3 regions of the Shimia sp. R9_1 genome follow, and region 1 is predicted to be linked to each of the others. Evidence: riboswitches for the same ligand, from Rfam matches in the RefSeq annotation. Region 1 holds a riboswitch; each other region holds the start of a gene.
The links. Region 1 has a riboswitch for cobalamin ahead of J7399_RS01625 (DUF1636 domain-containing protein). Riboswitches for the same ligand answer to the same signal wherever they lie in the genome.
Positions count from the first base shown of each region.

Region 2: it holds a riboswitch for cobalamin, as region 1 does, so the genes downstream of both, nrdH (glutaredoxin-like protein NrdH) here and J7399_RS01625 (DUF1636 domain-containing protein) in region 1, are expected to answer to the same signal.
Region 3: it holds a riboswitch for cobalamin, as region 1 does, so the genes downstream of both, J7399_RS17355 (DUF4198 domain-containing protein) here and J7399_RS01625 (DUF1636 domain-containing protein) in region 1, are expected to answer to the same signal.

Region 1 covers NZ_JAGHRN010000001.1:325,407-335,519, reverse strand. Annotated here, with positions in the region: gene cbiE (precorrin-6y C5,15-methyltransferase (decarboxylating) subunit CbiE) at 1-318, opposite strand, end outside; gene J7399_RS01660 (cobalt-precorrin-6A reductase) at 317-1,051, shown strand; gene cobJ (precorrin-3B C(17)-methyltransferase) at 1,160-1,924, opposite strand; gene cobI (precorrin-2 C(20)-methyltransferase) at 1,921-2,652, opposite strand; gene J7399_RS01645 (precorrin-8X methylmutase) at 2,649-3,278, opposite strand; gene J7399_RS01640 (cobalamin biosynthesis protein CobG) at 3,278-4,411, opposite strand; gene cobN (cobaltochelatase subunit CobN) at 4,408-7,698, opposite strand; gene cobW (cobalamin biosynthesis protein CobW) at 7,705-8,802, opposite strand; gene J7399_RS01625 (DUF1636 domain-containing protein) at 8,799-9,182, opposite strand; cobalamin riboswitch at 9,259-9,476, opposite strand; gene cobO (cob(I)yrinic acid a,c-diamide adenosyltransferase) at 9,518-10,113, shown strand, end outside.
Region 2 covers NZ_JAGHRN010000006.1:121,117-131,229, forward strand. Annotated here, with positions in the region: gene nrdE (class 1b ribonucleoside-diphosphate reductase subunit alpha) at 1-818, opposite strand, end outside; gene nrdI (class Ib ribonucleoside-diphosphate reductase assembly flavoprotein NrdI) at 800-1,228, opposite strand; gene nrdH (glutaredoxin-like protein NrdH) at 1,234-1,455, opposite strand; cobalamin riboswitch at 1,538-1,727, opposite strand; gene J7399_RS17840 (hypothetical protein) at 1,896-2,321, opposite strand; gene J7399_RS21215 (GMC family oxidoreductase) at 2,318-3,730, opposite strand; gene J7399_RS17850 (exopolysaccharide transport family protein) at 3,821-5,992, opposite strand; gene J7399_RS17855 (NAD-dependent epimerase/dehydratase family protein) at 6,340-7,332, opposite strand; gene J7399_RS17860 (hypothetical protein) at 7,477-9,222, opposite strand; gene J7399_RS17865 (oligosaccharide flippase family protein) at 9,720-10,113, opposite strand, start outside.
Region 3 covers NZ_JAGHRN010000006.1:14,509-24,621, forward strand. Annotated here, with positions in the region: gene J7399_RS17345 (cobalt ABC transporter permease) at 1-487, opposite strand, end outside; gene cbiM (cobalt transporter CbiM) at 484-1,095, opposite strand; gene J7399_RS17355 (DUF4198 domain-containing protein) at 1,102-1,887, opposite strand; cobalamin riboswitch at 2,019-2,219, opposite strand; gene J7399_RS17360 (LacI family DNA-binding transcriptional regulator) at 2,327-3,340, opposite strand; gene J7399_RS17365 (extracellular solute-binding protein) at 3,582-4,877, shown strand; gene J7399_RS17370 (ABC transporter permease subunit) at 4,950-5,831, shown strand; gene J7399_RS17375 (ABC transporter permease subunit) at 5,882-6,739, shown strand; gene ugpC (sn-glycerol-3-phosphate ABC transporter ATP-binding protein UgpC) at 6,751-7,791, shown strand; gene J7399_RS17385 (endonuclease/exonuclease/phosphatase family protein) at 7,905-8,807, shown strand; gene J7399_RS17390 (CBS domain-containing protein) at 9,140-9,625, shown strand; gene J7399_RS17395 (ArsB/NhaD family transporter) at 9,683-10,113, shown strand, end outside.

The DNA of each region.
Region 1 (10,113 bases):
GGAGGGGGCGGGCAGGCTGCGCCATTCGCCGGGCTCCAGATGTTTGGTGAGGCTGCCGCCCGCGCCGTGCCAAAACGGATCGCCGGAGGCGAGCACAACGGTTTGACGGCCGCGGTTTTTCAGCAAGAGTGTGAGGCCATCCGCGTAAGGCACAGGCCATGTCACGGTCTCAGCGGTGATCTGTGGCAACAAAGACAGGTGGCGCGCCGCGCCCATGACAACTTCGGCATTTTCAAGCGCTTTGCGGCTTGCATGGGGAAGGCCATCTGGGCCATCTTCGCCAAGCCCGACGATGGTGAGCCAAGGATCAACTGACATGACAACCAAACTCCTTATTCTTGGCGGCACAACCGAGGCCAGTGCTTTGGCTCAAGCCGTGGCGCGCGCCGGTTTTGACGCGGTTTTCTCTTATGCGGGGCGTGTCGCCAAGCCCAAAGAGCAACCTTTGCCCACGCGGGTGGGGGGATTTGGCGGTGTTGACGGGCTGGCCACTTATCTGCGGGACAATAGCATCACCCATGTGATTGATGCGACACATCCTTTTGCCGCGCAGATGAGCTGGAATGCTTATCATGCCTGTGCGCAGGAAGGCGTGGCGCTGATCGCTCTGACCCGTCCGGCCTGGCAGGCGCAGGCGGGGGATGACTGGCACCATGTGGCGGATATTGAGGGGGCTGTGGCGGCGCTTGATGGGGCGGAAAAGCGGGTGTTGCTGGCGCTGGGCAAGCTCAATCTGCCTGCCTTTGCCACCCAGCCGCAGCATCATTATATCCTGCGCCTTGTGGATCAGCCGGAGACACCACCCGCCGTGCCACATCACACCGTGATTGTGGCGCGGGGGCCGTTTGATGTGCCCGGGGACCGCGCGCTTATGGAGCAGCATGGCGTCGAGGTGGTGGTTTGCAAAAACGCGGGGGGCATTGGCGCGGAGGCCAAGCTGCACGCGGCAAGGGTGTTGAATATTCCGGTGATCATGATTGACCGGCCTGAACTGCCGCCGAGGCCGGCGGTTGCCGCTTCCGAGGAGGTTTTGGCTTGGGTCAATAACTGAAGTTTGGCCCGGTGTAGACGGGCCGCGCCCGACCCTACCTACGGGAGAGCGCTTTGCTTCCTCCCAGGATCGGTCGCGGCCCTTTTGGCGAGGGGCCATGGCCGGCATTTAGCCAGCCACCGAGCGGGGCGTGTAGACAATCGGCGCGCCGTCGCGCGTGATGATGCGGGTCTGGCTGGAGCCAAGCAGCACCACCGTGCGCATGTCTGCCATATCCGGCGTGGTGTCCTGAAGTGGCACGATCTTGATGGTCTGATCCGGGCGCGACACATTGCGGGCAAAGATCATCGGGCGATTGTCACCACAGGCGTCTTTTAGGGTTTTAAGTGCCTTTTCAAAGCCTTCCGGGCGGGACTTGGAGCGCGGATTGTAGAAAGCCATGGCAAAATCCGCCTCTGCCGCCAGACGCAGGCGTTTGTCGATCAGCTCCCACGGCTTGAGGTTGTCGCTGAGGTTGATGGCGCAGAAGTCATGGCCAAGCGGCGCGCCACAAGCCGCAGAAGCGGCCAGCATTGCGGTGATGCCGGGCAGCACGCGGATGTCGAGATCGCGCCATGCGGCCTCGCCATGTTCCACCGCCTCAAACACCGCTGCGGCCATGGCAAACACACCGGGATCGCCGGAGGAGACCACAACCACACGTTTGCCCTCAGAGGCCATCTCCAGCGCATGGCGGGAGCGGTCGATTTCGACGCGGTTGTCTGACGGGTGCAGGGTCAGGTTCGGGTTGGCCGCCACACGCTCCACATAGGGGATATAGCCCACTGCGTCGGTGGCCTGGGCCAGCGCGGCCTGCACCTGTGGGGTCACCAGCGCTTCATCACCGGGGCCGATGCCGACGATCTGGACCCAGCCTTGTTCTGACGTGCTCATGGGCGGCGCCCCTGACCGTGTACAACGATGATGGAGAAATAGGGCGTCACGTCGTCTGTCATTTCAGAGAGTTTTGTCACCGTCTGTTTGGGCATGGTGGCGTATTGCACGATCCAGGCATCCTCATAGCGGCCTGCGGATTTGAGCGCGGCGATGACCTTCTCAAAATTGGTGCCGATTTTCATTACCACCAGCGAGTCTGTGCGAGAGATATAGTCGGTCAGCGTGTCTTGCGGCAGGGTGCCGGTGAGCACGGTTAATACGTCGTCACCCCATGTGATCGGGGCACCTGTGGCTGTCCATGCGCCGGACATGCCGGTGATGGCGGGGACGACTTTTACGGGCACGACTTTGCGCACACGCTCATAGATGTGCATGAAGGATCCGTAAAAGAACGGGTCGCCCTCACAAAGCACAACAACATCGTCGCCCGCCTGCGCAAGCCGGATCAGATGCTGGGTCACATCCTCGTAAAACTGCGACAGGATTTCATTGTAGCGCGGATCAGACAGTGGGATTTCGGTGGTGACCGGATATTCCATTGGAAATTCGATCACGCCCTCGGGCAGCAGCCCCTCGACAATCTGGCGGGCTTGTCCTTTGCGGCCAGCCTTGCGGAAGAAAGCAACATGTTTGGCACCGGTCAGAAGACGGTGCGCGCGTACGCTCATGAGGTCGGGATCGCCGGGGCCGAGGCCAACGCCGTGGATGGTACCCGTCTGTGTCATTCTTTGCGGCTCGCGATGGCATTGACCGCTGCCACGGTCATGGCGGAGCCGCCAAGGCGGCCTTCGACAATCATGCAGGGCACAGGTTGATCCGCCCAAAGCGCGTCTTTGCTTTCCATCGCGCCGACAAAGCCCACGGGGCAGCCGATGATGGCAGCGGGGCGGGGGCAGTCTGGATCTTCGAGCATGTTCAACAGATGAAACAGCGCGGTGGGGGCGTTGCCGATGGCCACAATGGCCCCACCCAGACGATCACGCCAATGTTCCAGCGCGGCCGCAGAGCGGGTGTTGCCCATCTCTTTGGCCAGATCATGGATGCCCTCGGCGTGCAGGGTGCAGATCACATCATTGTCCGCAGGCAGGCGCGGGCGGGTCACACCTTCGCTGACCATGCGCGCATCACAGAAGATCGGCGCGCCGTCTTCCATGGCTTTGCGGGCCGCAGCCACCATGCCGGGGGTGAATTTCACATGCTGTTCCAGACCAACCATGCCAGCGGCGTGGATCATGCGCACAACAACCTGTTCTTCGTCTGCGTCAAAGCCGTCTAGCGCTGCCTCGCGGCGAATGGTGGCAAAGCTTTCATCATAGATCGCCTGACCATTCTTTTCATATTCGTAAGGCATCAAAATTCTCCCAAGGCGGTGGTCAGCTGGTCCGGCGTGAGGCCGGTTTTTGTGGGCGCATCCCATGGACGGCCGTTTTTGACAAGATCAAATGCGCCGTTGTTGCCCACAAGCGTGGTGGCGCAGGGGCGCGGGCGGGCGCAGCCTTTGGCGCAGCCGGAGACATGCAGTGCGCCGCGCGCCGTGGCGGCCAAGGCGCGGGCAAGCGGGCGGGTCTCAACGGTGGAGGAGGTGCACAATGGCGCGCCGGGGCAGGCATCAATGCTCAGCAGAGGATCACTGAATTCGGTGATGAAATCGGCGGTTTCAACCGGTTCCACCCCTTCGAGCAGGAAAAGCCGCCAAGGGGTCACGCGCATCGCATCCGCCTGTGTTGCCTGCACCAATGCGGCCAGCGCGGAGGCTTCGATCTGGCCAAAGGCTGCGCCAAAGACGGTGCCAAGGGTGGTTGCGCCGGGGCGCAGAGATTGTGCAGGGGCGGTGGGCAAGGCGGCTTGCCAGTTGGCGGGCAGGGCGGTCATGGCCACATGCGCGGCCATGCGGCGGCGGCTTGGGCCATCGGTTTTGACAAACCACTGCGCCATGTCAATCAGCGCGTCCACTGCGGTGGCGGCGGTGACCGGACGTCCACGGGACGCGCCGTCTGCGCGCAGGATCAAAGTGCCCTCAGAGGTGCGCTCCAGACGGAAATCTGCTGAGTTCTGCGTAAACTGTGGTGCGCCGTCGATGTCGATGGCAAAGCCCATTTTGGCGGGCAGCTCGGGGAAATCGCCCAGACGTGCCACCAGCGCGTTTGCGATCTGATCGGTTTCGTCTCCGGCCTGCCAGAGCGGCGGGATCAGGATGTTGCGGCGGCTTTCCAGCTGGGGATCATCGGGCAGCAGGCCGAGATCTGCAAGACGCGCCAGAACGGCCTCGTGATCGGCTTCTGCCACGCCACGGATTTGCAGGTTGGCACGGCTGGTGAGATCAATCAGGCCGGAGCCAAACTCAAGTGCGGTGGCGCAAAGCCCGAACACCTGCGCCTGTGTGAGCCGCGCGAGCATCGGGCGCACGCGCACCACCAGACCGTCACCGGACATCATAGGCTTGTAGGCGCCGGGGCACCAGCCTTTGGCGCTGGGGCGGGTCATGCCAGACGTTCCAGCTCTGCGAGAATGGAGTTGCGGCGGGTGATCCAAAGACCGGCCTCATGCAGCGCGGCAAAGCGATCACGCATCGCGGCCAGCGCCTGTGGATTTTCTTTCTCTAGGAAGCTGACCACTTCCGCGTCGCCCAAAGTGGCGTCGTGGTAGGCATCAAACAGCTGTGGCGGCACCGCGCCTGCGAGGTTGGCAAAAGCGGCCATATGCTCCAGCGTGGCGGCGATTTCAGCCCCGCCCCGGAAGCTGTGGCGCATCATGCCAGCCAGCCACTCCGGGTTGGTGGCGCGGGCATGCACCACGCGTGCGATTTCCTCGGTGAGGCTGCGGGCGCGGGGATTTTCCGGGTTGGTGTTGTCCACATGATAGAGATTGGCGTTGCCGCCGGTGATCTTTTGCGCGGCGGCAAAGCCCGCCTCGTGGGTGGCATAATCGGACGCCAGCAGGAGGTCGGTTTCCGGCATGTCCTGCAAATGCACAAAGCTGTCAGCGGCGCCCACCAGCGCGCGAATGCCATCCGCGTCTTTGGTGATCTTATCGCCGTCAAAGGCATAAGAGGAGGCGTTGAGCCAGGCCTCGCCAGCAGCTTTGCGGCCTTCTTCCGAGTAGTTTTCGATGTCGTGGCCCATGCCAAGGCCGTAGCTGCCGGGCGCGGGGCCGTAGACCCTTGGCGCGGTGATGCGGCCCGCGAAGGGATTCCAATCGGCGGCTTCGTCGCGTTCTGCCAGAGCTTTGACCGCCTGACCAAAGAGGGTGCTCAGCGTTGGGAAGACATCGCGGAACAGGCCGGAGACACGCAGGGTGACGTCAATGCGGGGGCGGTCCAGCAGCGCGATGGGCAGGATTTCAACGCCGGAGACGCGCTCGCTGCCTTCGTCCCAAACAGGTTTTGCGCCCAAAAGGTGCAGCGCCATGGCAAATTCTTCGCCTGCGGTGCGCATGGTGGCGCTGCCCCAGAGATCGACGATCAGGTTTTTGGGATAGTCGCCATCTTCCTGAAGGTGGCGGCGCACCAGCTCCTCGGCCAGTTTCACGCCTTGGGCGTAGGCGGAGCGTGAGGGCACGGAACGCGGATCGGTGGTGAAAAGATTGCGGCCTGTGGGCAGCACGTCTTTGCGCCCTCGATACGGCGATCCGGAGGGGCCTGCCTCGATGCGTTTGCCAGCCAGCGCGCGGGTCAGGGATGCGCGTTCGGCATCAGCCGAGGCGCTGGCGTCAAACGCGCCTGCGATGGTGGGGGCGCGGCCAAACACATGCAGGCCGTCGCCAAATTGGCTTTCCTTGATGTCGCAGACAAAGGTGTCGATGCGGGTGATCGCCTCTGCCAGAGAGGTGGCGTCATCCAGCCCAAGTTCTGATTGCAAACCAAGCGCTTCGGCTTCGTCTTTGATGTCCGATTGCAGCCGGTCCCGCCGTTTGGGATCAAGGCCGTCAGCGTTGGAGAACTCGTCCAGCAGGGTTTCAAGCCGCGCAAACCGCTGTGGTGTGGCGCTGGCTTTCAGCGGGGGCGGCACGTGGCCAAGGGTGAGCGCGTTGATGCGACGCTTGGCCTGCGCCGCCTCGCCGGGGTCGTTCACGATAAACGGGTAGATCACTGGCACGTCGCCAATAAGCGCCTCGGGCCAGCAGGCCTCGGAGAGGGCCACGGATTTGCCGGGCAGCCATTCCAGTGTGCCATGGGCGCCGATGTGCAACAGCGCATCGGTGGCCTGAGTTTGACGGAGCCAGAGGTAGAAGGCCACGTAGGAATGGCGCGGAACGCGGGAGAGATCGTGGTATTCGTCTTCGCGGATCAGATCGGTGCCGCGTTCCGGCTGTAGCGCGATCAGGATATTGCCGCGTTTTGTAGCCTTGAAGGTGAACGCACCATCCGCAACGGTTGGATCATCCTCCGGTGCGCCCCAAGCCTCTGCGAGATCTGCCTGCAGCGTTTCTGGCAGGGAGGTCAGTGCAGTTTTGTAATCGGCCAGCGACCAAGAGATCGTTTCGCCGAGCAGTGCGTCTGCAAGAGGCGCTGCCTCGCCGTTTCCGGTGTCAAAGCCGTCATCGGCAAAATCAGACAGGATCGCCTCAACACTGGCAAGCGGGTCGAGCCCGACGGCGTGCGCCATGTTCCAGTCTTTGCCCGGATAGGTCGACAGCACACAGGCCAGGTGTTTGTCTGCATTGGATTTCTGTGCCAGCCGCACCCAACTTTCGACCTTATCCGCGATAGCGGTGATGCGGTCAGGCAACGGGCGGTGGGCAAAGCGGGAATATTCCAGCGCTGCGTCTTTTTTACCGGGCTCTTTGAAGGAGCTCACACCGGCAAAGAGGCGTCCGTCGACCTCTGGCAACACAACGTGCATGGCGAGATCGGAGGGGGCGAGGCCGCGTTCTGCCTCGGCCCAGGCTTTCTTGCGGGAGGTGGCCAGCGCCACCTGAAAGACTGGTGCCTCGGTGGCGTCCAGAGGCGAGGTGCCATCCGCGCCTTTGCCAGAAAAAGAGGTGGCGTTCACAATCGCGGCGGGTTTGAGATCGCGCAGGGTGTCGGCCAGCCAAGCGGCGGAGGCGGGCACCTTGAGGGAGGGGGCAAACAGGCCCACAACATCAAAGCCACGTCCGCGGAATTCTGCAAAAAGCGCTTCAATCGGCGCGGTGTCAGCGGCGCTGACGTAGGCGCGATAGAAGGTCAGGGCAATCAGCGGCTTTGTAGCGTCGCGCCCGGTGAGCGGGTCAGACAGGCCGGTCTCAGGCGTCCATCCGCCGTGATCCGGCAGCGCTTTGGAGCCCATGACCGGCTTTGCATAGAGCCCCGCGGCCAGTGCCAACTGCGCGAGCGCAGCTTGGGCGGCCACAGCGCCGCCGGTGTCACAGAGATGAGTCAGGCGGTGCAGGGTGGACACCGGCAGGGTAGAGACCTCATCTAGCCGTGCATCCGGCCGCCCATCAGCGGGCAGCACGGCAAGGGCGATGCCTTTTTCCGCAGCCAATGCCTGCACCTGCTGGATACCATATTGCCAGTAGGAAATGCCGCCAATCAGACGGATCAGGATGGCTTTGGCTCCAGACAGCGTCTGTTCGATGTAGGTGTCGACTGACAGCGGGTGTTTCAACGCTGTCAGATTGGCAAGGCGCAGCGTGGGCAGAGCGCCGTTGCTGCGATGCCAGCCTGCCGCGAAAGCCCCCAGATCGCTGTCAGAAAACGACAGCACCACAAGGTCAGCTGGTGACTGACCCAGATCCATTGGGGTTTCGGCCTCATCAAGACCGTGGCTTTCGCGAAAGACTACATGCATGGGCGTTTAGTCTACCAGAGCGGCGCGGATCGCATCCACATTTACGTCATCATGTTCCGCAATCACGACCATGCGGCCCTGACGGCCTTCCTCGGGCTTCCATGGGCGGTCAAACTGATGGCGCACGCGCGCGCCCACAGCCTGCACCAGCAGACGCATGGGTTTGCCTTCAACCGCGGCGTAGCCTTTGACGCGCAGGATGTTGAGATCTTTGGCCATTTTCTCGATCTTGGCAGCAAAAGCTGCGGGATCGGTTTGCTCTGGCACGTCAACAACAATGCTGTTGAACGCCTCATGGTTGTGATCGTGATGGTGGTCATGATGATGATCGTCATCGTGATGATGATCGTTACCATCATGAGCGTGGTGGTGATCTTCGTGGTGGGAGGGACGGGCCTCCAGATCGTCTTCTGCGGCGGCTTCCAGGCCAAGGATCACACGCGGGTCCACATCGCCTTCTGCCACTTCAACCACGGGCAGTGCGCGGGGTGCTTTTGACAGGACGATCTCTTTGGCTTTGGCGACACCTTCCGGGCCAGCCAGGTCAGGCTTTGTCAGCAGCACGATGTCGGCGCAGTTGATCTGATCCAAAAAGACCTCAGACAGAGGGGTTTCGTGATCCAAGCCTTCATCTGCTTCGCGCTGCGCATCCACGGCGGCCACATCGGTGGCAAAGCGGCCATCGGCCACAGCCTCTGCATCCGCCAGCGCGATCACACCATCGACAGTGATCTTGGAGCGGATGTCGGGCCAGTCAAACGCCTTCAACAGCGGCTTTGGCAGGGCCAGGCCGGAGGTTTCAATCAGAATGTGCTCTGGGCGCGGCTCAAGCTGCATAAGGGCTTCGATGGTGGGAATGAAATCATCCGCCACGGTGCAGCAGATGCAGCCGTTGGCCAGCTCCATGATGTTTTCGGCCGGGCAATCCGGGATGGCGCAGGATTTCAGGATCTCGCCGTCCACCCCCACATCGCCAAATTCATTGACGATCACCGCAAGGCGTTTGCCCTGTGGTTTGGTCATCAGGTTGCGCACCAGTGTCGTTTTGCCGGATCCCAGAAAGCCGGTGATGACGGTGACGGGGAGTTTCTCAAGAGTGCTCATTCGGGGATCTCCAGTGGGGGAATGCGGGCGATGCAGTTTTTGCGGAAATGGGTGGAGCGTTCGCGCCATGGAACCAGCCCGTCAGCGGTGGCGGCATATTTGCTCACGCCGTCCGCAACCAGTTCCGCGTCTTCTGCACCGGTGAAATTGCCATAGACATAGGTCCAGCGCTCATCGCCGCCACGCACGGTGATCGAGCAGCCAAAATCGCAGTTGGAAAAGCACTCAACACCTTTCACGGTCACGTTTTCCGGCAGGTCTGAGGCGGTGAGCGCATCAAACAATTGCGTGCCGGGGCGCGGCCCTTCGACGTCGGTTGGCTGGCCGGCACGGCAAGTGGTGCAGACAAGCAATTCGACTGGAGCATTTGCATCAGCCATCAGATCTGGTCCCTTTTCAGGGACGGGGCAAACACGGGACATCTATGGAGAGCCCGACACCGAAACACCCCGTCCGGTTTATGTCATTTGCGCTGGCAGGTCTCCCGGCTTGCGGATCTCAGAGCTTTGGCTCTGGTGGTCCTCCTGCCTTCCCGGATCTCTCCAGTGGCTGTGGCGGACCTCTCCGGTCACGGTCGCGGGGGCGGCTGCGCTTTGGGCCTTGACGTTGGACCCGTTTCACATTCCCTTTTCACCTGCTCAAATCGAGCAGAAACCAGCGACAACCCGAATGGGCAATGATTGCGGCTAAGTCAAGCGCGAACGGAGGGGCAGGAATGTCTGAAAACACGGATCAGAACGAACGCCACAAGGCCAAGATGGCCAAAATCAAAGCGGCGCGAGACAGGATGATGGCCACAAAGACCGAAGAAAAAGGTCTGATCATCGTGCACACCGGGCCGGGCAAAGGCAAAAGCTCCTCCGGATTTGGCATGATTATGCGCTGCATTGCACATGGCATGCCGGTGGCTGTGGTGCAGTTCATCAAAGGCGCGATGGCCACGGGGGAGCGGGCCTTTCTGGAAGAGCATTTCCCAGAAGAAGTGCAATTTCATGTGTCAGGGGAAGGGTTTACCTGGGAGACGCAGGACCGAGAGCGTGACATTGCCAAAGCAGAGGCTGGCTGGGAGCTGGCCAAGGAGCTGATCCGCAACCCGGAGAACCGCTTTGTGATGCTCGATGAAATCAACATCGCGCTGCGCAATGACTACCTCGATATCGACGATGTGGTCGATTTTCTGCTGAGCGAAAAGCCTGAGATGACTCACGTTCTTTTGACCGGCCGCAATGCCAAGCCGGAGCTGATTGAGGCCGCTGATCTGGTGACAGAGATGACTCTGCTGAAACATCCGTTCCGCGATGGCATCAAGGC
Region 2 (10,113 bases), on a different contig from region 1:
TCGGCGTTTTCACGCTTGGTGTCCAGAAAGCGCATGATGTCGGGGTGGTGCGCGTTCAGATAGACCGCGCCTGCGCCCTGACGTGCGCCCAGCTGGTTGGCGTAAGAAAAGCTGTCTTCGAGCAGCTTCATCACCGGGATCACGCCCGAGGACTGGTTTTCAATGCCTTTGATCGGCGCACCATGCTCGCGGATGTTGGTCAGTAAGAGCGCCACACCACCGCCGCGCTTGGAGAGTTGCAGTGCCGAGTTGATGCCGCGGCCGATGCTTTCCATATTGTCCTCAAGACGCAGCAGGAAGCAGGAGATCAGCTCGCCACGGGAAGCTTTACCGGCGTTCAGGAAGGTCGGCGTGGCCGGCTGGAAACGGCCCTCCAGAATCTCTTCCATAAAGGCCATGGCCTGATCCTCATCCCCGCGCGCCAGCGCCAGAGAGGTCATCACCACACGGTCCTCATAGCGCTCCAAGAAGCGCTGCCCGTCGCGGGTTTTCAGCGTGTAGGAGGTGTAATATTTGAAGGCGCCGAGGAAGGTCGGGAACCGGAATTTCTTGGCATAGGCCGCTTCCCAGATCGCCCGCATGAAGTTCTTGGAATATTGATCCAGAACCGCTTCTTCATAGTAGCCTTCGCTCACCAGATAGCCGAGCTTTTCATCCAGCGAGTGGAAGAAAACGGTGTTCTGGTTCACATGCTGCAGGAAATACTGACGCGCCGCCATGCGATCCGCGTCAAAGCGGATGTTGCCATCCGCGTCATACAGATTCAGCATCGCGTTGAGTGCGTGATAGTCCTGCTCGTTCACTGTGCTGTCGAGCATAGCGGTCTCCCAATCTTTTCCAGCCCCGCACGGACGCGGGAAATATCAGTTTCGGTGCCAGCCAGCTCGAAGGTGTAGAGCAGCGGGACGTTGCATTTTTCGGCGATGACGCGCCCGGCCAACCCGTAGGTGGCGCCAAAGTTGCGATTGCCGGTGGCAATCACCCCAACAAGGTGGGCGCGTTTGGTGGCGTCGTTGAGAAAACGGATCACCTGTTTGGGCACAGCCCCCCGCCCCTGCCCGTCCGCATAGGTCGGACAGATCAGAACAAAGGCTTCTTTGGGGTCAGGGAGCGGCGCGTCGGGATCCTCCGAGATGCGCGCGGCTTCAATACCGAGCCGCGTCACAAACCGGTGGGTGTTGCCCGATTTTGAGGAATAGTAGACAAGCGCCGGAAATTGGCGGCTCACCTCCCTTAGGCCAGCTGAGCGATCATGTCAGGGCGAAAGCCCGACCAGTGATCCGCACCCGCCACAACCACTGGCGCCTGACGATAGCCCAGCTCGGTCACATGGCTCAGCGCGCTGTCATCTTGCGTCAGATCAACCACATCATAGCTGATGCCTTTGGCGTCCAGCGCACGTGTGGTTGCGGTGCATTGTACACAAGCGGGTTTGGAATAAACGATGATGCTCATCTGTCCTCTTTCTTTTTGTCAAAGCCGAGGACGCAGAGTGGCAGCACCACCTCTTACGCGCCCCCGAACCCTCCGTTCGTGGTCATCATTTTGCACTTTCGGCAGGTCTCCTGACTCGCGGATCAACGCTTGGCTGGCCTTCCCGAGGATGCCCCCAGTGGCATATTCAGCCTTGCTATCCGCTTACAGTTGCGGGGGCAGCGCCGGAATTTCACCGGCTTCCCTCTTAGCCTTCGACAGGAATCGAAAGAACCGAAGCACCCCTATATAGGGTGTGATCACCACATAGTGTCAATATATAGCGGCATTGTGACTTCGATTTATTGTTGATGGATGCAAAGTTTCTGTGGATATCTGCCCAAGATATCCACATCACCGCCATCCCGGCGCAAGATCTCATCACCCTCAGAAAAATGGCCAGCCGCACACCGGCGTTTCACCTAAAGCGTTTCATCCGCGAAGGAGGAAAGATAGAGCCCGCACACCGGTGACCAAGGATCAACGGACCCGTATTCAAACTCTGTCGCGCGGCCTTGCTGAACCGCGATGATGTTGCTCCGGTGCAGGATGGTGAAAAGAAACCGCTCCTGTATCGCCTTGGCCGGGCCGATCATTTTCACACGATCCCCATGCCAGCCAAAGTACATCTCCGCCGCGATCTTCTTTGCCGGGTCATCCTCTCCGGCCAAGGCGGCGAACTCGTCAACAAAATCGTCAATGCCCGCCAGCTCCAGAGCCTCAGGGCCAAAGTGATCCTTCAGCGTGCGTCGCAGGAATGACGTGGTGCCGCCCAGCGTCAAAGGCACCAGAACCGCCCCCGCCAGACCGGCTGCCCCCACCAGAAACGCGCGCCGCCTCAAACTCATAGCTGCTCTCCCGCATAAAGCGACAGCGCCGACAGCGTGAGCGTCGGGTTCGCAGCCGCCCCGGTCGTGAAGGTCCCAGCCCCAAGACAGGCCAAATTGGAGACACCAAAGACCCGCAGGTTTTTGTCCACCACACCGGTTTTGCTGCCCGTACCCATGGGGGTGCCTCCGATAATATGCGCTTCCGTCGGCTCAATGCCCCCTATCCCGACAATCTCATGGTCAAATGGGATCAGTGAGGACACACGCTCACGCGCCCGCGCAAGGCCAGCATAGGCATAGGCGCTGTGCCCGGACCACAAAATCGTCGGCGCGTCGTCTTTCAACACGACGCGGTTCTGCTCCTGCGGCAAATCTTCGGCCACCAGCTTCAACTTCAGGCGTTGCAGCCATTTTCCTTTCTCAAGGCGCAAAGACGGCGGTGCATTCCAGCTTTCAATGAGGACAGACGCCGCCTCGCGACGAAACTCCCCATCGTAAAATCCGTATCCCATCCCGGTCAGCGAAGTGCCGCCATAATAGTTGTCAAACGGAATGTTCACCCAAACAAACTGCCCCACCTGTTCATGCAACCCACGCCCCACCAGATCAGAGCCAATGCCTGATCTCAGCAGTATTGCCGAATTGAAGATCGGGTTGGCCCCAAGCCCGACAAAATCCGCCCGTAAGGTGATCGGCCCCAGCTCGGCTGTCTGCGCCACAACACCGGTGGCGAGACCCGCAGCAGTCTCCACAGTGCGGCACTCCGCATCCAGCAGATAATGAAACCCTTCATCCTCAAACAGCTCCAGAGAATTGAGGATCGTGAACTTCGCATCCACCGGACACAGGTTACAGGCGCCAGACACACAACAGGTGGTGCGACGCCCCCCATTGGAACGCGCGCAGGGCATCGGTTGCCAGCTAGGCTCTTGGGCAAACAGCTTGCGCTCCGCCCGCGTTGGCGCATGCGGCGGAAACGGAAACGGGGCACTCCGGGGCGCATATCCCGCCTCATCGGAACCGGCGATATCCATCAGATACTCGGCTTCCACCATGTAAGGCTCTATGTCGCCGTAAGACACCGGCCAGTCTTGCGCCACGCCATATCTTGAAAACAGCTCAAAATCGCTCGGCTGCAGGCGCGGCGTGTTCCCCCACCAACAGTTTGAGCAGCCGCCAAACTGGTGCCGCACGGTCCAGTCCTTGCGCTGGCCAGAGCTGTTTTCCTGCGCCACACCGCCTGTTGGGTGCGGAACGCGGGTTTCCAGCTGGGTGTCATGATCAATAAACGGACCACGCTCCAGAAACAGAACCCTCAGGCCGCGCCCTTTCAGCTTGTAGGCGAAAAAACAGGAGGCAAAGCTCGTCCCAACCAGGATCACGTCCCAGGATGTCTTCTGAGCATCTGCGGCGGAAATCGGTTTCACACGGCACCTATGTCTGGATCAAAACACATGTCACGCGGGGCACAGCGAAGTGGCCGATGCACCCAGGCATCCGCCACTCAGCTTTGCGCTTCACTTGGCCCCATTCAGGACAATGCCCGCGCCGCCCAGATCCATATCTCTCAACATGTTCAGGCTGCGGTTCATGCCATCGCGCGTCATCTTATTGGTCTCAATCGTGAAGATTCCCAGATCACGCGAATTCAAACCGGCAAAGCTGTTGGAGCTGTCCTCCAGACTGGGCGCATCAATGATGACCACATCATAGACCTTGCGCAGCAGGGCAATCATGTCCTGCATCCGCTCAGAGCTGTAAAGCACAGAGGGATCCGCCGCCGATACTTCCGCGCCGATACAGTCAAATCCATCCGCCGTATCCGTCACCACCAGACATTCACTCAAAGGCTTGTCGCTGTGAATGGCGGACAAGAAGTTCGCCTGTTCATTCAGACCAAAACTATCCGTCAGCTGTGCGGTGCGGAAATCTCCGTCGACCAGCACACATTTTCGACCCCGTTGCGCATTGGCCCAGGCCAGCAAGATCGCAGTGTTGGTCCGGCTCTGGTTGGCATCATAGGAGGTCACAAACAGAGACCTCAGCGATCGTTCGCTGTGCAGATTGATGTTATCCGCCAGCTTCAGCGCCGCCTGCGCAAAGGCCTCATCGTTGGAAAGCTGTGCAACCAGCTTCTCAGCCGAGCGGATCTTCTTCAAGCGGGGGGTGTTGCCAAACACCGGCAATCCAGTTGCGCGCGACACCTGCCTCGGCTCAGAGAGCCGTCTGGGCCGCCACTCCAGCATGAAGGCCAAAGCCGCCCCCAGCGAAAGCCCGCCAACCAGCGCCAGGATCGCCGCCACTTTCTTGCGCGGGTGAGACGGGCTGCTGGGTGGTGAGGCATAACGGATGATCTTCGCATCGGAGATCGGAATTTCCTGAAACTCACTGATTTCGCGATACCGCCCCAGGAAGTCCTCATACACACGGCGGTTGATGTCGGCCACACGCTGCAGCTGGTTCATCTCGATCAGCTGGCGCGACCGCTCAAGGTTCAACCCTTCAAAGCTGCGCAGGCTGGTCTCCAGCGTGCGCACGTTGAGCCGCAGTGTCTCCACCCGGTTGTTGAGCTGCAAAATCAGGTTCTCAACCTCATTGGCCAGCTCAGCCTCGGTCTTGGAAATCGCACGGCGGATTGAATCCATCCGCGCGGACTCATCTGAAAAGCTCAGTGAGGCCTCTGCCTCTTCGCGGCGCAGATCCACCAGCGCCCGACGGAACTCAAAAATCGCATCATTGGAAAGAATATTCGCGGTCGCCAGCGGGCCATCCTGCTCATTCACCAGCGTCGCCCGACGCACCTGCGCCTCTGCCTGCGCCAGCTCCGCCCGCGCGTTCACCAGCTTGGTGGTGAACTCCTGCATCTGCTGATCCAGACGGGCACCATTGTCAGCATCCGCCTCCATGACGCTGCGCAGCTCCAAAACGGCACGCTCGGATTCTTCAAGGTTGCTCGCAAGCTCCTCAACCCGACCCTCCAGCCAGCCGGTGAAACGGCTTGCCGTCTGGAACCGTTTATCCGCAAGCACGCGAATATATTCCGTCATCACCGTGTTGGAAATCGCCGCCGCCTTTTGTGGGCTCTCCGACGTGGCCTGAACCGCCATCAGAAACGAGGTACCCTGCTGACGAATGGACAGACCCTTGCGCAAAATGCCGACTGAGGTGCCATATTCACCGAGGGTCTGCTCGTTCAGAGAGGCCGCCTCCAAAACCGCTGTATTGGAGGCTGTTTCAACAACAACCACCTCATCATCCGCTGCGCTCTCGCCTCGGCCCAGAATGGTTTTGGCTGTATCCTTGAGCCAGGTCACCACCGGATTGGGCACCTGCTTTTCACGCAAACTTGGATTGAATTCCGGATCCTCATCCAGATTGAGCTTCTGCACCACGTTGATGAGGATTTCATTGGACCGCATAATCGCGATCTCCCCCTCGATCACCGCGTTGCTCAGCACCTGAGCTTCCACAAGATCAAAAGAGTTCTGTTCACTGAGCCCCTGCCCACCCAACAAAAGCTGGCCGCCGGAACTATAGGTCGGCGTGATGGACGACAGGTAGTAAACCGCGCCCCCCAGACAAAGTACGCCCGTGGCAAGCACAAGCGCAATCCGATGCCGCAACGCGCGAATAACATCGGAAAATTCCAGCATTTTCGGAGCAGATGTCGCAGCTTTGGGCAGACGCATCTCCAACTTTCTATCAGGTGAAAGAACTCTATTCATTGGTATTCAAAGAAACTCATTTGTATTCCGTCGAGTCGCGGTTCTTCCCGACAGTATTTCGAAATCTCATAGACTTACCGAGCGTTTACCCCTTCCCCAGTGGTATTATTAAACTTCGGCTTCAAACCGCAAAATCAATTTTATGCTAAGCAATGCACGCAACTTTCCTACAATAAAATTACGTTAAGCTGGTTAACACCGGGCAATATCGACAAAGCATGTGGTTTAAACGTCACTATCCTTTCTTCATAATTGAAATATTAACAGAAAAATCAGGCGCAAATTGGGCGGCAATCTTAAATTCAATGACCTTAGGCCAATTTTCCATCACTCTTGTAAGCCTCGATAATATCTGCAATTTCCCCTGCAATATCCTGCTTGGGTTGGAAATTGAGAATGCGATGCGCTTTTGAAATGTCATATGCGCGATTTTTGATAAAGAATCCGACGCGGCGCCGAAAAATCGGCGGCTCAATTCCCAAGGGCTTGCAGACAATTTCCGTGGCATGCGCCAAAAGCATCATAGGCCCAACCGGCACACGCAAACTTGGTTTGGGTTTGCCCAGCTGATCGGCGATCTCGTTTGCGATATTGCGCAATGACACATATTCTCGCCCGCCAATCAGGAAAGCCTCATTGTTGACGTCGCTTTCCATCGCCTGCCGGAACGCCGCCGCCAAATCGCGCACATCAACCCAATGGTGCAGCGTGCCGCCATCACCGACAAAGAAGAAACGCCCTTTTTGGATCATGCGGAACATTTTGAGCGTCCGGTCATCGCCCGGCCCCCAAATCATCGTCGGCCGCAGCACAACGCCAGCCATACGACCATCCGCAAAATACTCTGAGGCGATCTCCTCACCGGCAAGCTTGGTTTCCTGATAGATATCGCCGGGCTTGAAGGGGTAGTCTTCGGTTGCCGGAGGGTGATCAATGTCACTGTGCACACCGTTGGTGGAGCAATGAATGATGCGCGGCACCCCGGCCGCAATCGCCGCTTCAAAAATGCGCCGCGTGCCCTCGGCATTGATGTCATAGAAAGTCTCATCCGGCAGCCCTTCTTGCCGGAAAATACTCGCCAGATGATAGATGCCAGCCACCCCTTCCACGGCCGCAGGCAGGCTTTCAGGTTGCGCGAGATCCGCGACAACCACCTCATCTACCAGAGATTTTAACGCCTCCGCCTGCGCGGGCTTGCGCACCATCGCCCGCACTTTGACACCAGCGCCTTTCAGGTGCCGCACGAGATGCTCTCCCACAAAACCCGCGGCACCTGTGACGAGATAAATTGGCTCCGAGCTCATAAATTCGCACTCCTAAAAATCAATTCTCAAAAGCAGATCCGTAATATCTGCCCCAAAACTTAAACGACCTGCGGCGCAGTTTCGTGAACCTTGTCCTCAAATATGGAAAGCAGTCACGCTTTTGGCCGACAGAATATCCCCTTCTCAATGTGTCCGAACTGTGGACGACGCGACACTCCACGGCACGGATTCACCAGACAGAATCCGACCGGCCGCAGACGGATCACCAAAATTCGGAACCTTGCGACAGTCTTCCGGCAGCTCCATATGCGCTTTGTGCCGCCAGCCAACCATCGCCATCCCCCGGCCGGTCTGCAGCGACACACTCAAATCCGCGCTCCGCGCCTCCTGCAGCAGACGCAAAATATTGCCATTGCGAGCACCCGCCTCGTTTGTGACAAAAACACCTACGGGATGGCAAAACACCACCAGACGGAAATCAGCATAGTCTCCAATCAACGGCCGTCCGGTGCGCCGATCCACCGAAAAAGGCGGTGCATCAGGACTGACGCTATAAAGCAGCTCGGAGAATCTGGGCTTGTTGTAAGCGAGATCAAAGTCCCCCAGCCATTCCACAGCCCGCATCTCCTCGTCCGTGACAATCAAAGGATTGTCCGCCAGCCAGGGTGTCAAAAACGCCTCCGCGCCTTCCCACTGCCAGCGCGTCTTACCCAGCAGCATGTTCTCATCTTGGCCCAGGATCAGCTTGGCGCTGCGTGGCAGGGCGGGATTGGCAAAGATCAAAAAGCCCGCGCTGATCCCCAAAACCGCAAATGCCAGAGGCTTTTTCAGCACTGCTGGCACAAAATTGCCCGACGCCTCCGTCGCGCTGGTCTTCAGGAAACGCCAAAACACCGGCAGCACCGCCTGCAAGCCAATGCCCCATAAAACAAAGAAAAACGGCATCGTCGGATAGAGGTAGCGAATGTTTTTCAGACCGCCAAACGACTGCAGCAGAAAGGTGGTGACAAAAAGCGCGAGACAAAACGAGGCCGGCATAAAATTGGCCCGCAGCGCAATCAGCGCAATCACCGGAAACAGCGTCCAGAAGGTCGGGTAATTGTCGCGGAAATTGCGGTGATAAAACGTCGTATCATCCACATGCGGCCAAGGTTCCCAGTTGTAAGTGGTCCAAAGCCAGTTGATTTCCTCCGACGCCACACCGCTGAGAAAGAAGATCGCCAGGCCAAGCACGATAGCACCATTGAGCCACCAAAGCATGGGGTACCGGCGCAGCCAGCCAGGCATATAAACCACCAGCACCCACAGCAGGATCGCCCCGACGCCAAGCGCGGTCAGCATCTGCAAATCCAGCGCCACAAGGAACGCAACAGCCGCCGCAACCAGCGCCGCCGCGCGCCAGATCACAGAAGAAATCTCCGTCAGCGCGGTGTAAACCAGCAAGGCGCCCGCCACAAAAAGCACACCTTGGGCGGAGTAGAACCGGATGTACTGGGAAACCTCAATGCCGTTGGGCCAAAACAGTAAAAAGCACAGCGCAATCAGCGCCGCGACGCGCCCGCTAACGTGATAAGCCCAAGACACAATAAGCGCCACCAACAGCGCGCCCGGGATCACCGACGGAATCAGCCGCGCCGAAAAGGCCGATTGCTCACCAATCACGTCAAAACTGAAAGCTATGAACTGCGAAAACCGGGCGGCACGGTCATAGATCCCGTCAAGCACCGTGAAGGTCTGATTTTCCTGCCAACTCACCGAGGGCAAATACTGATAAAGCTCATCATAGATCAGAGGATGGTTGATCAGCCCCACCCGGGTGAGCATCGCCATCACAAACGAAATCAGGCCAATTCCCAGAAGTCGCAGCAGGTGCGATTTGGTGTCATCCCGACCGGGCCGCGCAGTATTTTCTTCTAAACTTCCAAACACAATTCACTTCCTTGGATCGCCCAAGAAAATAACGGACGACCAAATGCTTCGTCTTCAGGCGGCATCCCAATAACCGCACCCCCAAAAGAAATTCAGCAATATATAATCAGAATATTCGACCAAATATCATATGCATACATGTTGTTTTGTCTTTGGTTGATGATAGCTCGAGTGTTGCTTTCCCGCATGCAAAATTGCGTGAACACCCAAAATTACAACTCCGCTACCCCCCAAATCATCTGACTGAATTCCGGATTTTCAATATTCAAACAGATGCCCCTTAGGGACCACAACAGCCATGTGCCCGCACATGCGTCGCCAACTCCTCAAAACAAAAAACAAAATTGAACAAATGCAGAAAAATACACGTTAAAGAATATACTATTTCTTACCGTCTTCCCATCATTTTTGCCAGTCAAATATGGCGATCACCCGTTTCCGCGCATTTCATGCCTTGAAAAAACACCGCTGCACAAAAGCTGCGCAAATTGACTTTTTCAGGCCTGTTTGAACGTCCCAATCGCTTCCAGAAGTGTCTTGCGGCGCATCAAAATGGTGCCGCCAAGTCCCACCACAAGCAGCCCCCCGGACAATAGAATTTCCACAACATGACCCGGCTCCCAGAGTGTACGCAGCCCAATATGGGCGCAGACCAGACCTACCGAAAGCAGAAGCGGCGCGGCGATCGCATTGACGCAATCTGCCAGGCTGATCGGCACGATTTTCTGCGCCAAAATCCAACCACGCGGCACAATGACCAGCCCCCAGACCGTGATCACCGTCGCCACGCCGAGCACATCCGAGAATGCAGCGGCGCAGAGTACCATAACCGTATAGAGGACCGCGGATTCCGTCATAAGGCGCACATGCAAGTCGGTGCGATTGGTCGCC
Region 3 (10,113 bases), on a different contig from region 1:
TGTGCTCACGATACGCGGCAATCTCGCGACGCAGGGGGCGCATCTCGTCCCTAACTGTCTGGGCAATAGCGGCGCGTTCTTCCTCAGAAAGCGAGGCAACGGTCACGCCGCTGATATTTGAGCCTGACAGGGCGGCTGGTGCTGGATCCACTATTTCTGCCGCAACCCCCAAAATCTCCGCGACTTCCTCGGTAGGCATGGTTACCTCAGCAATGTGGCCTGCACCAAGATCGGCAAAAAATGTATGCGCGACCGGGCTGCTTGGTGTGAACACAAAAAAACCATCTGCGTCAGTCATCGTGCGCCCCAATTCGGTGCCATCTGGACCAGTGACGACAACTTCTTGATCTTCAGCCATGTCACCGTTTGAAAAACCTAATTCTCCTTCGATCGCATCACCCGACGGGAACACTCCGGCAATCACCTTATGGGCCAGGGCAGGCAGCGGTGAAAGAACCAGCACACACATTAATATCAGCTTTTTCATGCGGCTCGCCCCTTCAAAAATAGCTCAGGCTTGACTTTGCGCGTGAGCAAGATCGCAAATCCCGTGAGAAAGGCCTCAACGACCATCACGGGAATATGGGCGAAAAACACGAGTTTCGCCGCGGGAATGAATTCCTCGCCTGAAAGTGCCAATGAAACCGCGACAAGTGCGGTTGTGGCCGCAATTGCAAAGGCCCCGCCGATCCCGCCCCAGATTGCCCCTTGAACAGGCGAGCCTCGGCCGATTAGGCGGCCAAACAACATCCAGGCTAATACCGCAGGAAACGCGATATTGACGGCGTTGATCCCGAGCACGGTTAAACCGCCAAAGCCAAAGAATACCGCTTGCAAAAGCAACCCTACAAAGAGGGCGGGAAATGCGGCCCAGCCGAGCAAGAGCCCGGCCAGACCGTTCAAAATCAAATGCACAGATGACGGGCCAATCGGGACATGAATCAGAGATGCCACAAAAAAGCTTGCCGACAACACGCCAGCAGCCGGAATGCGGTCAAGGTCCAGCGATTTTAGCCCCATCGCGATGCCGCCGACCGCTGCGAGTGCGCCGCCGATGACAACCGGATTGGACAAGGCTCCGTCAACAATGTGCATGAAGCGTTACTCCAGATCCCAAGCGCGGATCCAGATCACCGCATCCTGGCTCAGCTCTTTGCCCTCATGCTCGGTTGCCGGCCCAGAACCCAGAGCGGCAAAACCCCAGTAACCTGCTTTTGGCACACCGAAAGTGAAGTAGCCATTGTCGTCAGAGATCGCGACGATTGCGCCGCCTGGCAGAGGCGACGCAGTCGCTGCCTTGGCTCCGGTGCCTTCCAGATCTGGCTCCGCTGCCATATATTCGATCTCGATTTCAGCACCCGCCACCGGCTGACCTTCGCTCAGAACACGGCCCGTGAAGGTCGATCCCGCAATAATGTTGTACGGCTTGTTCAGGGGCAGGATCTCGGTTGCGAGCCCTTGGGGCTGATCCCAGTCGGTCGGCAGCTCGTTGCGGTTCAGATAGGTCTTGGTGATCTGCTGAATGTAGATATCCTCGGACTCTTCATAGTAAGGTGCGGGCACCGTCACAACGACATAGTCCCCCGAACGCTTTACCGGAACCGATCCCCAAAATGCTTTTGCGCTGTTGTTAGGACCGTCAAAGGTGGTCTCTTCAAGCGTACCCAAGAGATCCGTTTTCTCACCGTTGTGGATAACGAAAAATTCTTCAGGCTTGTCCAAGGTCATCACATGACCCGCTTCGTGTGGATGCCAGAAAATAAGCTTGACTGGAACGTCACCGGGGCGCTCAATCATCGTGTCTTCGGTGTATTCCAGAAGAAAATGCGCTTGCGCCATCGCAGGGATGGAAAGAGCAGCGGTGGCCGCCAAAAGCAGCTTTTTCATTTGTTTGGTCCTTATCACGTTGCGCCTTCCCCGGCGCATTTATTTTTGTGTGACTTCGGAGAGCACGGAGCCACTCAGCTTCCAAACCAAGTGGACCCGGCGCACACCCCGTCGCCGATAATGAACGCCCCTTCCAAGGGCGCATGTCCGGCAGGTCTCCTGACTTGCGGGTCAAAACACGATGCTGGCCTTCCCGGGAAACCCCAGTGGCGTTTTCAGCCGTGCTCGCCGCTTACAGTTGCGGGGGCAGTTGCAGATTTGGCACCGATATCGCCGCACTACATTCCCTATTGCTTCCGGGTTAACCCGGAACCGAACATGGCGCGTTCTTGCCAGATGCGGGGAGAGCGGGTCAATAACGGATTGCGACCTCAGCGGACACAATTGCGGAATCAAAGTAGATAAATATGAAACGGAATGGCGCGAGATTGCCCAAAAATTAGTGCGTGCCGCGTTCAACGACGCTGGGATCGACGTAGGCAGTCTCATCGTCTTTCGTGGGATCGGCGAGTCGGCGCTCCAAGAGCGCAATGATCTCGCGCACGGAGGCGTCAATGGGGTTGCGCACAGTGGTCAGGTCAAACATCGGCCACTTGGCCATGTCGATATCATCAAAGCCGACAATCGCCAATTCACCCGGAACCGCGCGCCCCAGTTCGCGTGCAGCCGCCAGAGCACCGATGGCGGAAGCGTCATTGGAGCAAACCAAGGCATCAATGACATTGGAAGCCAGCATCTCAAGCGCAATCTGGTGACCAGAATCCACGGTGTAGTCACTGAAAGCTTCACATCGCAGAGACAGCCCTGCTTCACCGAGGGCATCAAGCACGCCTTCTCGGCGGCCTTCAGCTGAATGAAAATCCTTTGGGCCTGCAATAAGTCCAAACCGTTTTCTCCCGCTGGCTATCAACCGCTCTGTTATCAGCCTGCTCCCAAGCGCATTGCGACAGCAGACGTTATCAACTCCGGATGCATCTACCGGCCGACCCGAGGAGATCATTGGTATGCCAAAGCGCGCGCAATGGGTGACGATGTCAGCAGACATGCTTCCCCCGCGCAGAATGAGAGCGTCCAGCGGGTAGCGCATGATTTCGTCAATGGCCGTGGCAGCACGTTTGCCGCCGCCATCGATCAGAACCGGCCATTTGTCGATCCCATTGAGCTCTCGTACCAGCTGGCTGACAAACATAGAGTCATAGGCGCTGCGCATATTTCCAACAAAGATGGCGACAAGGTGGGATCTGCCTCCCTGAAGCCCTGCAGCCAAGGCATTGGGTTGATACCCCATTCTCGCGGCCATCTGCAAAATCGCCCGACGCTTCGCGTTGTCCAGATATGCGCCTTCGGTAAATGCCCGGGACACAGCGGAACGAGACACTCCAACTGCATCTGCTACCGCTTGGGCGGTCACCCGGCGTGATTTGGGCCGCTCTTTGTCAACGCCATGATTCATCTCCGCTTGGTGCCTCCCGGGTGAAACTTAACAAAAACGCAAAATTCGCTTCACAGAACTGTCGCATATCTTCGCTACCTGAACACGTGTGCAGATATTGCACAACCCTCGCGCTGAGCAATCTGCAGGCGCACAGAATTTACACAGATCACCTTTGTCAGAGGGCAATGGGGGTCGGAAAACGCTGGTGAATCCAAACAGGGTTTACCGACTCAACTGGAGACCGATTGTGAAACATTTCATGACAAGCACGGCTGCGGCCGCATTCGCAATGGCGGCAAACTCTGCCTTTGCTGAAACTGAAATCACCTGGTGGCACGCTATGGGCGGTGCATTGGGCGAAACTGTGAATGCCATCGCCGAAGACTTCAACGCGTCTCAAGACGAATACAAAATCACCCCGGTTTTTAAAGGCACCTATGAAGAAGCCCTGACCGCAGGCATCGCCGCCTTCCGCGCTGGCGAACAGCCAAACATCCTTCAGGTGTTTGATGCTGGCGCCGCAACCGTCATCGGCGCCAAGGGCGCAACTGTTCCGGTTCAGGATCTGCTGACCGACAATGGTGTTGCTTTTGACATCAACGACTACATCTCCGGCGTGCGCTACTTCTATGCTGACGCCGACGACAAAATGATCGGCATGCCGTTCAACTCTTCTTCGCCAATCATGTACTACAACGTGCAGGCGTTTGAAAAAGCGGGTGTTGAGCCACCAAAAACCTGGGAAGAGTTTCAGACTGTCACAGCTCCGGCTCTGAAAGAGGCTGGCTATACCGCGCTGACGCAATCCCACCTGCCATGGATCTTCACCGAGAACTTCATGTCTCGTCACGATCTGCCGTTTGCCACCAACAACAACGGCTATGAAGGCGCTGAAGGCACCAAGATCCTCGTGAACAACGACGCGATCAAAGCCCACTTCACCGCTGTGACCGAATGGCAGGATGCGGGCTACTTTGAGTGGTTCGGCACCGGTTGGGGTGACAACGCAACCCCATTTGAAGAAGGCAAAGTTGGCATGTGGCTGGGCTCTTCCGGCTCTTTCGGCGGCCTGTCCAAGAAAGACCTGCCGTTTGATTTCTCCGCGACCTACCTGCCTTACTGGGAAGCTGTGACTGCCGAGCCAAAGCAAACCTTCATCGGCGGTGCATCTCTCTTCGCTATGGCTGGCCACGACGCGGCTGACAACGAAGCAACCGCGGCGTTTTTTGAATTCCTGACTCAGCCTGAGACGCAGTATTTCTGGCACCAGGAAACCGGTTATGTGCCGATCACAGAAGCAGCCTATGAAATGGCAAAAGCGGATGGCCACTATGACCGCGCGCCAGCTGCTGAGATTGGCATCAAACAGCTGTCCCTGCCAGCAGGTGACAACACCAAAGGCTATCGCATGGGTTTCTATGTGCAGATCCGTGACGTGATGAACCGCGAATACGGCCGCATCCTGACCGGCGAAACCACTGTGGAAGACGCCTTCGTAACCATCGAAAAAGAAGCCAACGATCTGCTTGCGAAATTCGCCAAGACCCAGAGCTAAGCTTCTCTTCCAGACAGATAATGGGCGGCCGCGCGAGATCGCGGCCGTCCCCTCTTTCAAAGGACACCTTCAATGAAACGCGCCGGTTTCACCACCAGATGGCTGCCGATCCTGCTGCTCTTGCCGCAGTTGATTATCATCGCCATCTTTTTCTATTGGCCAGCCGCCCACGCGGTGCAGTCATCATTCTATCTGCAAGATCCTTTTGGGTTTGGCTCAACCTTTGTAGGGGTCGACAACTATACGGACCTCGCAGGCAGCGGCGAATATCTGAAGATCGCGCGGTTCACGCTGGTATTCACGATACTGGTGACCTTTTTCTCGCTTGCCCTGGCGCTTTTGCTTGCGGTGAAGGCAGACAAAGTTCTGCGCGGAGCGCGCAGTTACCGAACGCTGCTGATGTGGGTCTACGCGGTTGCTCCCCCGGTTGCGGGCTTTGTCGGGCTGATCATGTTTGATCAGAGCTGGGGGCCGCTGACCGAGCTCGCGCGCAGCATCGGCTGGGATTTCAAACTGGGTGTGAATTTCAATGACACCGCAATTGCCATGGTAATCGTATCCGTCTGGAAACAGGTGCCGGTGAATTTCATTTTCTTCCTCTCAGGGCTGCAATCCATCCCGAAAGCCGTGCGTGAAGCCGCCCTGATCGACAACCGATCCGCCACCGGCCGTTTTTGGGAAGTCACCTTCCCACTGCTGGCACCAACCGGCTTCTTCCTCCTGATCATCAACATCACATACGCGCTGTTTGACACCTTCGGCATCGTCGACACGCTGGTGAAAGGGGAACCCGGTAACAACCCGATGACGCTGGTTTACAAAGTCTATGTGGATGGTTTCCGCGGCAACGACCTTGGCGGATCGTCCGCACAATCCGTCGTGCTCATGGTGCTTGTGCTGGCACTGACCATCTTCCAGTTCCGCTTGGTTGAGCGGCGCATTCACTACACATAAGGGCGCAAATCATGACAGATATCTCCCAAAGCCAGGCGCCCACGATGCCCATGCGCAAGTTCCGCATCCGCTGGAGCGATGTGGGCGATCACGCGGTACTGATCCTCGGCTCGCTCTTCATGCTGGTGCCTTTGCTGATCGTGCTGCAAACCACCACAACCACCGATGTCGCAACCATCAAAAACGGCCCCGAGCTGGTGATCGGAGATCAGTTTGGCGCCAATTTTGACAAGGCGATGTTTGAAGCGTCCGGTTTCTCTGGCGAGAACACCGGTATGTCGATGCTGAAAAACTCGCTGATCCTTGGCCTCGGCTTTGCCCTTGGCAAAATTGCGATTGGCATGATGGCGGCCTATGCGCTGGTCTACTTCCGGCTTCGGTTTGCTACCTTTGCCTTCTGGCTCATCTTCACGACGCTGCTTCTCCCACTCGAGGTACGCATTCTGCCGTCCTATGAGATTGCGCAAAAGCTCGGGTTGCTCAACAGCTATAGCGGTTTGATTGTGCCGCTGATCGCCTCAGCGACAGCGACCTTCTTCTTCCGTCAGTTTTTCCGTTCCGTGCCTGAAGAGCTGGTGGAGGCCGCGCGGATTGACGGAGCGGGGCCGGTGAAATTCTTCATCGATATCCTGGTGCCTCTCAGCCAAACGATGATCGCCGCCATGTTCATCATAATGTTTGTCTTTGGCTGGAACCAATACCTCTGGCCAACAATGATCACGACCGAAGAGCACATGTACACGCTGGTGCGCGGGATCAAACAGATCACCCAAGATCTCGAAGGCACCAATATTCCCGAGTACGGCCGCGCCAATATGCTCGCATTGATTGCGATCCTGCCGCCTGTGCTCGTGGTGATTTTCTTCCAAAGCTGGTTCGTCAAGGGCCTCACGGAATCTGACAAATAAGGACAAGAGAAATGGCTCAAGTCTCTCTGCAAAACATCCGCAAAATCTATCCTAACGGCTTTGAAGCCGTCACCCGCACCAGCTTTGACATCGCCGACGGTGAGTTTGTCGTGCTGGTTGGCCCTTCTGGCTGCGGCAAATCCACCTTGTTGCGCATGGTCGCCGGGCTGGAAGACATCTCCGAAGGCCACCTGTCGATCGGTGATCGCGTCGTGAATGACGTTGATCCTGCGGATCGCGACATCGCGATGGTGTTTCAGAACTATGCGCTCTATCCGCATATGACGGTTCGCAAAAACATCGGCTATGGCCTCAAAAACCGCAAAACGCCGGCTGAAGAGATTGAACGTAAAGTGGTCGAAGCGGCCAAGATGCTGAACCTTGAGCCGTATCTTGACCGCAAGCCAAGCCAGTTGTCCGGGGGGCAGCGTCAGCGTGTCGCCATGGGGCGCGCGGTGGTGCGTGATCCGGCGTTGTTCCTGTTTGATGAACCGCTTTCCAATCTCGACGCTAAATTGCGCAACCAAATGCGTATCGAAATCAAGGCGCTGCAACGTCGCCTTGGGGTCACCTCGATCTATGTAACCCACGATCAGGTCGAAGCCATGACTATGGCAGATCGGATTATCGTGTTAAACGAAGGTCAGATTGAGCAAATTGGCACCCCGGCGGATATCTACCATTCCCCCGCATCAACCTTTGTTGCAAGCTTCATGGGCGCGCCTCCGATGAACCTGATCAACGCTCGTCTGGAGGGAGGGCAAGTGCTTGTGAACGGCGGCACGCCACTGGCCAAAGCGCCGGGAGCAGGCGCTGTGACGTTGGGCATCCGCCCGGAAGATGTCGAACTCAACGCAGCAGGACCGCTGAATTTCCACGTCGACATCGTCGAAGAGCTCGGTGCGCACCGTCTCTTGCATGGTCAGTTGGCAGAGCAAAACTTTACTATTCACGTCAGCAAAGAAATCGCGGCAGCTCCGGGTGCCACACGTGTAGCGCTTAAGCCCGATGCGCTGCGTCTCTTTGATGTGGAAACGGGGAAAGCGCTGTGATCACTCATACCGTTGATACGCTGCCAAAAATCACCGCTGCCGAACAAAAACACCTTTTTGAGGCCCCTCGCACCGCACAAGCACATAGGGCGTTGCTTGCGCAAACCCCCGCGATGAACGCCGTGCAAATTGGTGGGACTGCCGCACAGTCCGTGCTGCCAACAACACCTACGGTCGCAGCCTGGAATGTGGAACGTTGCCTGTTTCCGGAAGACACTGCCGCCCAATTGAACATAGTGTCGCCAGACATCGTGCTTTTGTCTGAGGTAGATCACGGTATGTCCCGCACAGGGCAACGCCACACAACTGAGGACATGGCTGCGTTTTTGGGCATGCAATACGCCTTCGGCGTCGAGTTCCTTGAGCTGGATCTTGGCGGGCCAACCGAGCGGCAGTTCTGCAAAGATTCCTTCAATAGCCTTGGTTGGCATGGCAACGCTATTTTGTCTTCCGTTCCGTTTAAGCGCGTTGGCATGATCAGGCTCGACCAAGACGGTCATTGGTTTGCTGCAGATGCTGGCGCCTCCGATCCTGATCAACCTCGGCTTGGTGGGCGTATGGCGCTTGCGGCCATTGTGCCCACAGAGGCTGGCCCTCTTTGTGTCGTCTCCACACATTTGGAGAGCAATGCTAATGCCGCACATCGCCATACGCAGTTCGCGGACCTTTTGGCTGCGGTAGAAGAATTTGCCCCTGATATGCCCATTCTGATCGGCGGAGACCTGAACACAGGCAATCACATTCCTCCGGATTTCGACTGGAAGCGAGAAACGCTTTTCGATTTGGCTGAAACACAGGGTTTTTCATGGGAATTTACCGCCGAAGGGATGACCACACGACCAAGCCTCATAACCCCGCACCCTGATCGGGTGATGAAGTTGGATTGGTTTGCGGGCAGGGGGCTGCACTGTGATGAAAAGGGCATCTTGCCCTCCATTGACGCAACGAAACGTCCTTTGTCAGACCATGATTGCGTTTGGTGTTCTGTGAGCCTTAAACATTCTCAGCCCGAGTAATCCCTAGTAGCAATGCCCCCTGAGCGTTCCTTCCGGACATCGGGAGGCTTTGTCTACTGATGCATTTGTTGCATGAATGCTTTGTACGCTTTTGTTTCGCGCGAACCCGAAAGAGGCTTTCACCAACAAAACTACGTAGAGGTTAAGCCTTCCAATCGGCTTTTCATCATTTCTGCACTGGTAATTGCCGTAAAAACACTAGAAGTAAGCGCCCGACTCTGGCGATTCAATAGATGATGTGCGTTTTGCGACTCTGCACGTTGCCTTTGCGCCGCCGCCGGTTGCAACACTGGTGCGATTTCAAGCGTGCCACTCAAAGAAAGGTCACGATTATGGGTCTGACATGTTTTGATGTCATGGTTTCGCCCGACCTGCAGAAAACCATTCATCCTGATGCAAGCGTTGCTGATGCCCTTGCGATCCTGAAAGAAACTCGTGCCCGTTTCCTGCCAGTGGTGGACGAGAGCGGCGAGTACTGCGGTGTTTTCAGTGCTCCCACAATGCTGAAGCTGATCCTGCCAAAAGCGGCAACCATTGGTTTGAACACGGAGAGCATGCGTGTCTCCATGGACCACCTCGGTTTCATGAGCTTGGATAAAGAAGACTTCCGCAACCAGATCGAGCGCCTCAAGCAAGAGCAAGTTGCGGACAACATGTCCAATCCGAGCAACATTCCAGTGGCTGCACCGGATACGCCGATTATGGAAGGCATCTTCCTTGTCTATAAATTCAAGCGTCACGTGATGCTTGTGGAGCCCAAAACCCAGCGTTTTGTGGGCACAGTGAGTGCAAACTCGCTGATGGACAAAGTCTTATAAGGTCAGCGCTGCCGCTGAGCCCAACTCACTGAAATCAAACGAAAACGGGACAGTATCTTGTCTGCACATTCTTCCTCACACTCTGAGGCAGGCTTTTCCTTGGCGGAAATGCTTGGGATTGATCCCCTGTGGATCGCTTCCGGTATTCTGGTTCTGGTTTATGCCGTACTCATCACCGAAAAAATCAACCGTGCCATCCTAGCAATGCTTGGCGCCTCGCTTATGGTGCTGTTTGGGATCTTGAACCAACAACAGGCTGTGGACGGGGTCGACTCCAACACGCTGGCGCTTCTGATCGGCATGATGGTGGTGGTTGCGATCACCAGTAAAAGTGGCCTTTTCCAGTATGTGGCCATCAAATCAGCCAAATGGGTGAAAGCGGATCCCACAGGGATTTTGATCATGCTCACGCTGATCACCGCTGTGTTCTCCGCGATGCTGGACAACGTCACCACCGTGTTGCTGATTGCGCCGATCACATTGCTGAT